DNA from 2 places in the Lactococcus sp. FSL K6-0773 genome. Region 1 is predicted to be linked to the other one. Evidence: riboswitches for the same ligand, from Rfam matches in the RefSeq annotation. Region 1 holds a riboswitch; the other holds the start of a gene.
The links. A riboswitch is a leader RNA that binds a small molecule or an ion and turns the genes downstream of it on or off. The one in region 1 is predicted to bind lysine.
Positions count from the first base shown of each region.

Region 2: another riboswitch for lysine. It lies ahead of MHB61_RS09770 (amino acid permease); the one in region 1 lies ahead of dapA (4-hydroxy-tetrahydrodipicolinate synthase).

Region 1 is NZ_JBBOVF010000001.1:211,454-216,865, reverse strand. It holds gene MHB61_RS01130 (ribonuclease J) at 1-661, opposite strand, end outside; gene MHB61_RS01125 (MgtC/SapB family protein) at 1,011-1,682, shown strand; gene dapA (4-hydroxy-tetrahydrodipicolinate synthase) at 1,722-2,615, opposite strand; lysine riboswitch at 2,716-2,891, opposite strand; gene MHB61_RS01115 (NUDIX hydrolase) at 2,956-3,411, opposite strand; gene MHB61_RS01110 (aspartate-semialdehyde dehydrogenase) at 3,422-4,498, opposite strand; gene MHB61_RS01105 (MIP/aquaporin family protein) at 4,593-5,412, opposite strand, start outside.
Region 2 is NZ_JBBOVF010000001.1:1,959,657-1,965,068, reverse strand. It holds gene rpsF (30S ribosomal protein S6) at 1-223, opposite strand, end outside; gene MHB61_RS09775 (undecaprenyl-diphosphate phosphatase) at 415-1,269, opposite strand; lysine riboswitch at 1,452-1,634, shown strand; gene MHB61_RS09770 (amino acid permease) at 1,792-3,258, shown strand; gene dnaX (DNA polymerase III subunit gamma/tau) at 3,293-4,951, opposite strand; gene MHB61_RS09760 (phosphotransferase) at 5,000-5,412, opposite strand, start outside.

The sequences.
Region 1 (5,412 bases):
CTTCGTTGTCATCAATATAGTCATAAATTTTTTCATAAATTTCATGCTCGCTAGCAGATTGCATTGTTGACAAAGCGTTTGGTGATGACGAAAGTAAAGCAAGGACTCCACTATTCCCAATTTCAGCCAATCGGCGCATATTGGTACGATAGCCTTTTGCAACAGCTGGATCAAAACGGAAATCACCTGTATAAACAATGTTTCCGTCATTTGTAGAAATCACAATTCCTAAGCTTTCTGGAATTGTATGTGTTGTTGAGAAGAATGAAATGACGGCTTTACCAAAATCAATTTCTGTATCTTCAGTTACAACATGAAAATCGTTGAATTTGCGACTGTCAGCATAATTTTTGACATTAATTTTTGCAAGTTCGATTGTTAATTCTGAACCAAAAACAGGAACTTTTAATTCAGAAACGATATAAGGCAAAGCACCAATTGAATCAGCATGTCCGTGAGTCAAGAAAATTCCTGCGACACGATCCGCATTTTCTAAAAGATATGTAATATCAGGAATAACAAAGTCAACACCAAGTTGATCCATTTCAGCATATTTAAGTCCTGCATCAAGCACAAAAATTTGCTCTTCAACCTCAACTAAATACATGTTCTTACCAAATTCACGCACACCACCTAATGGAGTGATTTTAATATTAGACATAAAAACCTTTCTTGTCAGTGTAATTTATAATTTTTTCGATATAAAAAGAATCTGTAAGTTATTGACAAATTCTGTCAGTAAATTTACAGTCCTGTTTTTAGCAATTTCCTTGCCATATTCACTCTCGAAATCGGTCGAGTAGGACAAGCGATATTGAAAAGATAATTCTACTTAGAATTAAAATAAAAGAGATTGGCATTCCAATCTCTACCGAGAATACACTAATATAAGTTTAACCCAAAGCAAGTAAAAAAGCAAGTCAGTTTCATTTTTTATGGGTCTTACTTTTTTTCTAATCAAAATAGCGATATAATGGAAGGTAAGTTTTAAATGACAAGGAGGAAATTTTATGCAGATTACTTTCTTAACACAACTTGATTGGTTAATTCGATTAATATTAGCTGGGGTATGTGGATATGCCATTGGTTATGAAAGAAATAGCCGTTCCAAAAATGCTGGCACACGTACTCATTTAATTGTTGCGTTGAGTGCTGCTTTAATGATTATTGTCTCAAAATATGGTTTTATGGACATCATCAGTACTCATGGAGTCAATCTTGATCCTTCCAGAATTGCGGCTCAAATTGTAAGTGGTATTGGCTTTTTAGGAGCTGGAATGATTTTTGTTCACAATCAATCCGTTAATGGATTGACTACTGCGGCTGGAATTTGGGCAACTTCTGGTATTGGGATGGCTATCGGTTCTGGATTATATTTTATAGGTATTGTAGCTACTTTACTTATTTTACTTTTTCAAATTATTTTACACCAAAATTATCGATGGATAAAATCAGCGACGAGCGATCATCTTATTCTTCAATTAGAAGATTTTGAAGGGCTTCAACTGTTGCAACAACAGCTGAAAGAGGAAGATGTCAAAATTCTTAGTATAAAAGTTGAAAAAAAATCAAATAATTCTTTAAAAACAGAGCTATATTTGAACTTACCAAAAGCTTATGAAGTCGCTTCGTTAATGAGTCTTTTGAAATCGAATGATAAGATTAAATCAATTGAATATTGACCTACTTTTATAAAGAAAAATACCCTAAAAGGGTATTTTTTAATTTCCAATTTTTTCAAGAATTATTTTACTTTCCTCAGTAGTACAAGCTACAAGTGGTAAACGTAAGCCACCAACTTCATATCCTTTTGCATTCAAAACCGTTTTGATTGGAGCCGGACTTGTGACACTAAAAAGTGCATTTATTTTGGGTAATATTTTTCTTTGGATAGCCGCTGCTTTTTGAATAGAGCCCTGGTCTATTTCTGCAAACATTTCAAAAAATTCTTGACCTAGGATATGACTGGCAACCGAGATTACACCCTGACCTCCCAAAGCTTTAGTGTGAAAAGCTAGCCCATCTTCTCCAGTATAAACTAAAAAGTCTTTGGGTAGCTTTTCAATGAGATAAGCCAGATTATCAGTATTTGTACATTCTTTGATGGCAATTACATTTTCCAGTTCTGCTAATCGTAAGATGGTCTCTACCTGAATTTCAGTGACCACCCTTCCTGGAATATTATACAAAATAATTGGCAAATCACTCGCAGTAGCAATGGCTTTAAAATGTTGATAAATTCCTTCTTGAGAAGGTTTGTTGTAATAAGGAGTCACTGCAAGTCCCGCATCGATGTAACCAAGTTCAGCAACTTCTTTGACAAATTCAACCGAATCACGTGTGTCATTAGTCCCAACACCTGCAATCAATGGAATACGGCCATCCACTATTTTATTAACCGCAGCAAAAATTGCCAATTCTTCATCATGAGTAAGAGTAGGCGATTCAGCCGTTGTTCCAGCTAAGATAAGGCCTTCCGTATGATTAGCAAGTAAATCCTCAATGAGCTTAGGAAATGCTCCAAAATTAATTTGGCCATTTTCTTTAAAAGGGGTCACTAGGGCCGTGATGATACGTGCATTTTGTAATTTTTCAATTGTTTCTTTTGCTGACATAATTTCTCCTTATGTGTGAGCTTACTGACAAGCTCTTGTCAAGAGGTCAAAAAGAACCTCTTTTTATGCAAAAGAGGTTCTCAAAAGTTCGTCAAAAATTATTTTGATTAGCTCCCCTTTCTGTCAGTACTGACAGAAAGACAGTCTGTAGGATTTAACCACACAGCCCAAGAAAAATTTTGTGACAATTTTTCTTTCGGCAAAGAACGCCGCCATCAGCTTCAGTGCGTTCACCGCTCCACTAACTTCTTCGTCTTCGCAACCTCTAATTTTGTTTGACCTATTATAGCATACTTTAGTAAACGAGGTCAAAAATTTTATTTTTATACAGTCTAGTTTATTATTCTTTCGCAATTAATTGGATGAAATCTTCGATAACACGGCGATTTGGCTCATGAATATTTTTTGGAATTTCTTTAAATTTAAACCATTTCAGCTCTTCAACTTCACTCATTTGTGGTCTTAAACTCCCTGTGAAATCTCGACAAATATAATAAAGGCCTGGCATATAAACTTGGTCCATATTGGGATAAGTTATAAAACGGTCTTGTCCTGAATAAATTCCTAAAAGGTCAAGTTTACCTGCTTTTAGTCCCGTTTCTTCAAATAATTCTCGGCGAGCAGTTTCCTCAAGTTCTTCACCAACTTCTATGCCACCCGCATGTAAAGCCCAAGTTCCGTTATCTTTACGTTTTTGTAAGAGGATTTTTTCATCAGAATAGACAATAACGCCTGCTCCCAGATAAATCAAAAGCTCATGGCCAATTTTTTCACGAATTTTACTGATATAACTCATTTAACAGACTCTATTTCAGTTCAAATTTTAACTCATGAGTTGGTCTAACTAAGCCACGCTCATGTAGCGTTTCAGCAATTTGAACAGAATTCCAAGCTGCTCCTTTGAGTAAATTGTCAGAAACTACCCAAAGATGAATCCCATTTGCTGCATCCAAATCACGGCGAATACGACCCACAAAAGTTTCACGACGACCAACTGAATTAATGGCTTGTGGATAAATTTGATGAGCAACATCATCTTCTAAAACAGCTCCTGGGAATTCAGAAATCAAACGTTTAACCTCAGCAATATCTGCTACTTTTTTCGTTTCAACATAAACTGACTCAGAATGACCGTAAAGAACTGGAATTCTGACACAAGTTGCCGAAACCGCAATTGAATCATCTTCCATGATTTTCTTGGTTTCATTTGTCATTTTCATTTCTTCATAAGTATAATCGTTGTCAGTAAATACATCAATTTGTGCAAGCGCATTGTAAGCAATTGGATAATGTTTTTTATCTCCAGCAGACGGTAAAATTTCTGCTGACAATTCTGTCAGTGCTTTTCCATCAAGTGCTTCTTGGAGTTCACGATTTGTTTCATTAATTGCTGATTGACCCGCACCAGAGACCGCTTGATAAGTGCTGACAATTACTCGCTCAAGCCCATAAGCTTGACGAATCGGCTCTAAAGCAACCATCATTTGAATCGTTGAGCAATTAGGACAGGCAATTATTCCATTGTGTTTTTCCAAAGCATGTGCATTAACTTCTGGAACAACCAAGGGGACATTAGGGTTTTGACGGAAAAATGAGGTGTTATCTACGACAACAGCTCCAGCTTTTACAGCATAAGGGGCATATTTTTCTGATACTGAGCCTCCGGCTGAAAAAAGAGCAATATCAATATTTTCAAAACTATCCTCAGTCAATTCTTCTACAACAAGCTCTTGCCCCTTAAATTCAACAATTTTTCCTGCCGAACGTTTACTTGCAAGCGCACGTACGGTTTCTATAGGAAGTGTAGATTCTTCTAATTGTTCAAGCATACGTGTACCCACGGCACCAGTAACACCAACGACGGCGATATTATATTGTGTCATAATTGTCTGTCCTTTTCAGTAAATTATAATTATTATAGCGCTTTTAAGTTATAAGGGCAAGAAAAAATCTGCCTTTCGACAGAAATTTTTGTTTTTATTTAAACATAAGTTTAAAGACTGTAGCTGCAATTACTGCACCAACGATTGTGGCAACAACTGGAACCCAAGCGTACCACCATTTAGCGTCTTTATTTTCACCAACAACTGATTGTGGTAAGAAGCTATAAACGATACGAGGACCAAGGTCACGTGCTGGATTCAATGCTGCACCAGTTGGTCCACCAAATGCTGTAACCAAACCAACAAACATTAAACCAATAGCAAGCGCACCAATCATTTTAGATGATGAAGCGCCTGAAACAGAAGCCCAAATTTGGCTTACTGTTGCATTCGCTGTAACATCAGCTCCTTGTTGTTGAGCGTAGCTTGTCATCCATTTGATTGATTCTGCACCAAAGAAGTTCGTTGTAAAACTGAGAATTCCGAAAACAAATACAAACATTCCGATTACTTCATTGATAAATCCGTTGAAAATTGCTTTTCCACGATTTGAACCATTATCCAAAGCGTTAGTTGTTGAAAAAGCGCCTAAAGAAATTGCTCCGTCATTAGTTTTAGCGAAGTATTCTTTATAAATCGCTACAACAAGTAATTGACCAATAATTGCACCAATAAGTTGTGCCAAAATATATTGTGCAACATGTGCCCAAGGGAAATAGCCAGCTGAAGCGAGTCCAATTGTAATTGCTGGATTAATATGTGCACCTGAAACATTTGCAAAAGCAAGTACAGGAACTAAAATCGCAATTCCGTATCCCCACGCAATTGCAAGACCACCCATGCCCTCATTTTTAGAGCCTTTGAGGGTTACCCCAGCAATTGTACCATTACCAAGCAAGACGAGAAGCATAGTT
Region 2 (5,412 bases), 1.7 Mb from region 1:
TCAAAGCTTCTGAAGTTGTTTCAGCTTCAAAAGTTGCGATGTGGTAGATACCTTCGCGGAAATCATTGATTTCGTAAGCAAGTTTACGTTTTTCCCAGTCTTTAGACTCAAGATTTGCAGCACCGTTGTCAGTCAAGATTCCATCGAAACGTTCAACGAGGGCAGCTTTTGCTTCTTCATCAATGTTTGGGCGAATAATATAAAGAATTTCGTATTTAGTCATTGATTTTTCCTCCTTTTGGACTAATGACGCAGGTTGAGTCCTGCGTAAGTTGTGAGTTTTTCCCACAGAGTTATATTCTATCACTTTTTTCTATTTTTAGCAAGAATACATTTAAACTTTCCCTCAGCAAAGAGAACTATTTTAAAATAAAAAATACCAACTAAAGAGAGTTGGCATAATTTATCTCATTCTCAGCCCAAAAAGGCTTTAAACATTGCATAAATAAGAAGGATAATCCCTAACACAATCCGATATTTCCCAAAGAAAGTAAAATCATGTTTTTTCACATAATCGGTCAAGAACTTGATGGCAACCATTGATACCCCAAAGGCAACTATACAAGCTACTAACAAGACCCCAAATTGTTCAAAACTTAAAGAATTCCCATTTTTGAAAAAGTGAAGTATTTTGATGAAACTAGCCCCAAACATAACTGGAATACCCAAGAAAAAGGTAAATTCTGCGGCAACTTCACGACTTACACCAATTAATAAAGCACCGACAATTGTCGCACCTGAACGCGATGTCCCTGGAAGTAAAGACAGCACTTGGAATAATCCAATATAAAGAGCGGCACGATAAGGCAAACGGTCAATATTCATTACGGAAAATTCATGGTTTGGTACCCACCGACGCTCAATGACAATAAATGCTACCCCATAAATAATTAACATGAAGGCAACAGGAACAAAATGGTAAAAATGTTTGTCCAACCAGTCATTAAGTGGTAAACCAATAATCGCTGCTGGTAAAGCCGCAATCAAAACTTTCAACCACAAACGCCAAGTTAATTGAATCTCACGTGGTGTTTTTTGTTTATCAGTTGGATTTAACTTATTAAATGGATTCAGTTTATGAAAATAAAGAACAACAACTGACAAAATTGCTCCTAGCTGAATCACAACATCAAACATTTCTTTAAAAGCTGCTGATTGATTAAGACGAATAAATTCATCAGCAATAATCAAATGTCCTGTTGAGGAAATAGGTAACCACTCAGTGATTCCTTCAATAATACCTAAAATAATGGCACGAATAAAATCCATATTTTGCTCCTAGAAAATTTCAGTAAAAAGACTGATTTTTATTGACTGACATAGCAGTCCTATCCTCATAAGTATATCATAAATGACAAATGAATAAACTTACAAAGAAAGTGATTATTTGTAATTAATTTTACATTCTCTTCCTTGACATCATCTTAAAATTGCGCTAGAATTACAAATAACACATCGATAGAGGTCGCAACTGATATGAATCTACGCCGAGTTGGAGCACAACAAAGACGCGTATTTAGAGGAGGAGAGGTTGCCGAAAGAATTTTGTTGCTCAGCAAAGTTCTTGGGCTAGTGAGAAAAACTCACTAGACTGTCGCAAATGGTTAATAACCATGCGGAGGGCTATTCGTTCAAGAAAATTTTTAAAATTTTGTCGGACCTTTAGCAATCTATTCTATCTAGTAGGATTGCTTTTTTTGTTTTTCTCAGACTTTTCTAAACTAAACAGGAGTAAGGTTGAGTCTGAGTCAAACAAGTCGGTGTAGAATAAATTTTATTAGGGAGAGAATTTTGGAAAATTCTTCAAACTCAACTACTGAGACGCAAGTAAAACGCGGCTTAAAATCACGTCATGTTTCCATGATTGCCCTTGGCGGAACAATCGGAACTGGATTGTTTCTGACTTCAGGCGATGTCATTCACACGGCAGGACCATTTGGTGCACTGACTGCCTATGTTCTTATCGGAGCAATGGTTTACTTCCTCATGACATCACTTGGTGAAATGGCCACTTATTTACCCACTTCTGGTTCTTTTTCAGACTATGGAACACGTTATGTTGACCCAGCTTTTGGTTTTGCTCTAGGTTGGAATTATTGGTTAAACTGGGCAATTACCGTAGCGGTTGATTTAACAGCCGTTGCCCTTTGTATCAAATTCTGGTTACCAGATGTTCCAAGTTGGATTTTTTCACTGATTGCCTTAATTATTGTCTTTGCAATCAATGCCTTATCAGTTAAAACTTTTGGCGAAACTGAATATTGGTTGTCAGCCATTAAAATTACTGTTGTTGTTTTATTCTTGATTATTGGTTTCTTATCTATTTTTGGAATTATGGGCGGTCATATTGACGTCGCTAAAAATCTTTCAGTTGGTAATCATGGTTTTGTCGGAGGACTTGGTAGTTTCACTACCGGCGGAGGGATTCTCGGCGTACTCTTAGTCGCTGGTTTCTCTTTCCAAGGAACAGAATTGCTCGGAATTACAGCTGGCGAAGCTGAAAATCCTGAAAAATCAATTCCTAAAGCTATGAACTCTATCTTCTGGCGTATTCTTGTCTTTTATATCTTATCTATCTTCGTGATGGCGGCTATCATTCCATTTACCGACCCCCACTTAGTTGGAGGAGATTCAGCTGCTCAAAGCCCTTTCACAATTGTATTTGAACGTGTTGGTCTCTCTATTGCAGCTTCTATCATGAACGCCGTTGTTTTAACTTCTGTCGTTTCAGCAGCAAACTCTGGAATGTATGCCTCTACTCGGATGCTTTATTCACTAGCTAAAGATGGTGGCGCACCAAAGATTTTCTCAAAAACTTCAAAAAACGGGATTCCTTTCATTGCTTTATTAGCTACAACTGCTGTTGCTTTACTCACATTCTTGACATCAATTTACGGAGTTAACTTCTTTACATTCCTCGTCTCAGCCTCTGGTTTAACAGGATTTATTGCTTGGATTGGGATTGCAATTAGCCACTTCCGCTTCCGCCGCGCCTATGTCGCTCAAGGAAAAGATGTTAAAAAATTACCTTATCATGCAAAACTATTCCCATTTGGTCCAATCTTAGCCTTAATTATGACCGTTTTAGTCACACTCGGCCAAGACCCAATGCTTCTTTTTGGTAAAACTTGGGTGCAAGGTGTCATCATGTATGCCGCAATCCCACTCTTCTTCATCCTTTACTTGGGTTATAAATTTAAAAACAAAACGAAACTTATCCCCCTTAAAGAGGTTGATTTAAGTCGTCATAAAGATTAAAAAAAGTCGCTCAATGAGCGGCTTTTTTATTAGTTTAATCATTAATTTCAACTACTTTTTCACCAAAGAGTTCTTTAGCTAAGTTTACCGTTTCATCCGGCTCTTTTTCATCTTCTTCATCTTCTTGAACATTTTCAGATTTTAAATTAGAAACATATTCTGCTCGAACTTCTTGCCAGTCTTGTTCAGCAAGAGAGATAATTTCTGGCGCAAATCCAACAATTGAACTCAAGAGATTCCCACAAAAAAGTTGCAATTCTTCATTTTCACTGACTCTTTTAGCAAGATTCTCATGAGGAAAAGTCACCACAAGGAAATTTTCTGACGCAGCAACAGGGGCTGTATTATTAAGTAAAGCTCGGTCTGCCGGTTTAGTTACCGAAGCAACAAGTTCTGGCCACGCACTTAGAGCAGCTTTTCTAGCTTCATTTGTCGCCTCAGCCAAAGCTTTATAAATTAAATCTTTGTTAATTTGGCGTTTTTTAGATGCTATTGGTTTCGAACTGCCTTTAACTTTTTCTGTCAGTAAATTATTTTGTGAATCTGAATTTACCTGAATTTGACCAGCTGAAATTTGAGCTTTCAATTGATTAATTTCGGTTTTTAAAGTAGCAATTTCGGCTGTCAGCTGATTAGGGATTTCTCCTTGCGAAGCTGTCAGTAAATTATTTTGTCCAATTTCAGCCAAACGCATGGTCATGACGTCTGCCGCAATTTTTGTTTGAGTCGTTTCCTTTATCGTTTTCAAACTTTCAATTGCAATATCAATCCATGAAAAAATTTGACCACGGTCATACTGAGAATTTTTATCCAAGAGTAAATCCCGAAGGTATGCTAATAAATCTTCCGTAAATCGAAGCATATTTTTTCCTTCAGAAAAAATCTTATCAAGTTCCATCAGCGCTTTTGCTTCATCATGCTCAAAAAGTGCTGCAACATATGTTACTAAAGCATCTGCAGCAATCGACCCTGTGACAAGTAGTGCATCATTTTCTTCTAATTTTCCTGATGAAAACGATAAGGCTTGGTCTAATAAAGAGAGGGCATCACGCATTCCACCTTCAGCTGCTTTAGCAATAACATCGAGTGCTTTACCGTCGAATTCAAGTCCTTCATCAGCCATTATTTTTGCTAAATAAGTCCGAATGTCTCCTGTTGTGATTGATTTAAAAGCAAAACGTTGAACACGCGAGATAATGGTTGCTGGAATTTTTTGTAATTCAGTAGTAGCCAGGACGAAAACAACATTTTCTGTAGGTTCTTCTAGTGTTTTCAAAAGTGCATTAAAAGCCCCTGTTGAAAGCATATGCACTTCATCAATAATATAAACCTTGTAAGTAGCTTGACTAGCTGCGTAAGTTGATTTATCTCGAATTTCTCGAATTTCGTCAACCCCATTATTTGATGCCGCATCAAGTTCAATGACATCATCTAAGCTTCCTTTGGTGATTGAGTCACAAATAAAGCAATTATTGCAGGGCTCTCCATCCACTTGATTAGGACAATTTATTGCCTTAGCAAAAATTTTAGCTGCTGAGGTTTTCCCTGTCCCTCTTGGACCAGAAAAAAGATAAGCATGTGAAATTTGATGATTGACAATCGCATTTTTTAATGTTGTTGCTACAACTTCTTGCCCCACCATTTCATCAAATCTTTGACTTCGATATTTTCTATATAATGCTTGATATGCCATTTTTCTCTTCCAATTTTTTACTTAGTATTCTTTTCATATCCGCTTGTTTCAATAGAAATCTTGCCCAAGACTATAGTTTAAGTCTTTTAAAATTTCAGTTGAAGCATCACGTGATTGAATCAATTCATCAATATCTTGTGATTGATAATTTCTGAGGGCCTGTCTGAGGGCGAACATTCTTGCTCGATTAATCGTTGCCTCATCTGCTTCGGTTGCCGCAAAAAATATTTTACGTGCTTTTTCATCAAAAATCGTCCAAGCAATTGCTAAATCAAAAGCTGGATCACCAATAACAGCTTTGTCAGTAATTTTGACGTTAACTAACTTTCCGTCAGTAACTTTTAAATTTTGCGTAAGCAATTCTCCCAAAACCCAAACAGGTTTCTTGGACCATTTTGTTTTTGCTGCAAAATCAAATTTTTCTTGCAAAAGGTCAGCAGGAACAACTTTTTGATAGACTT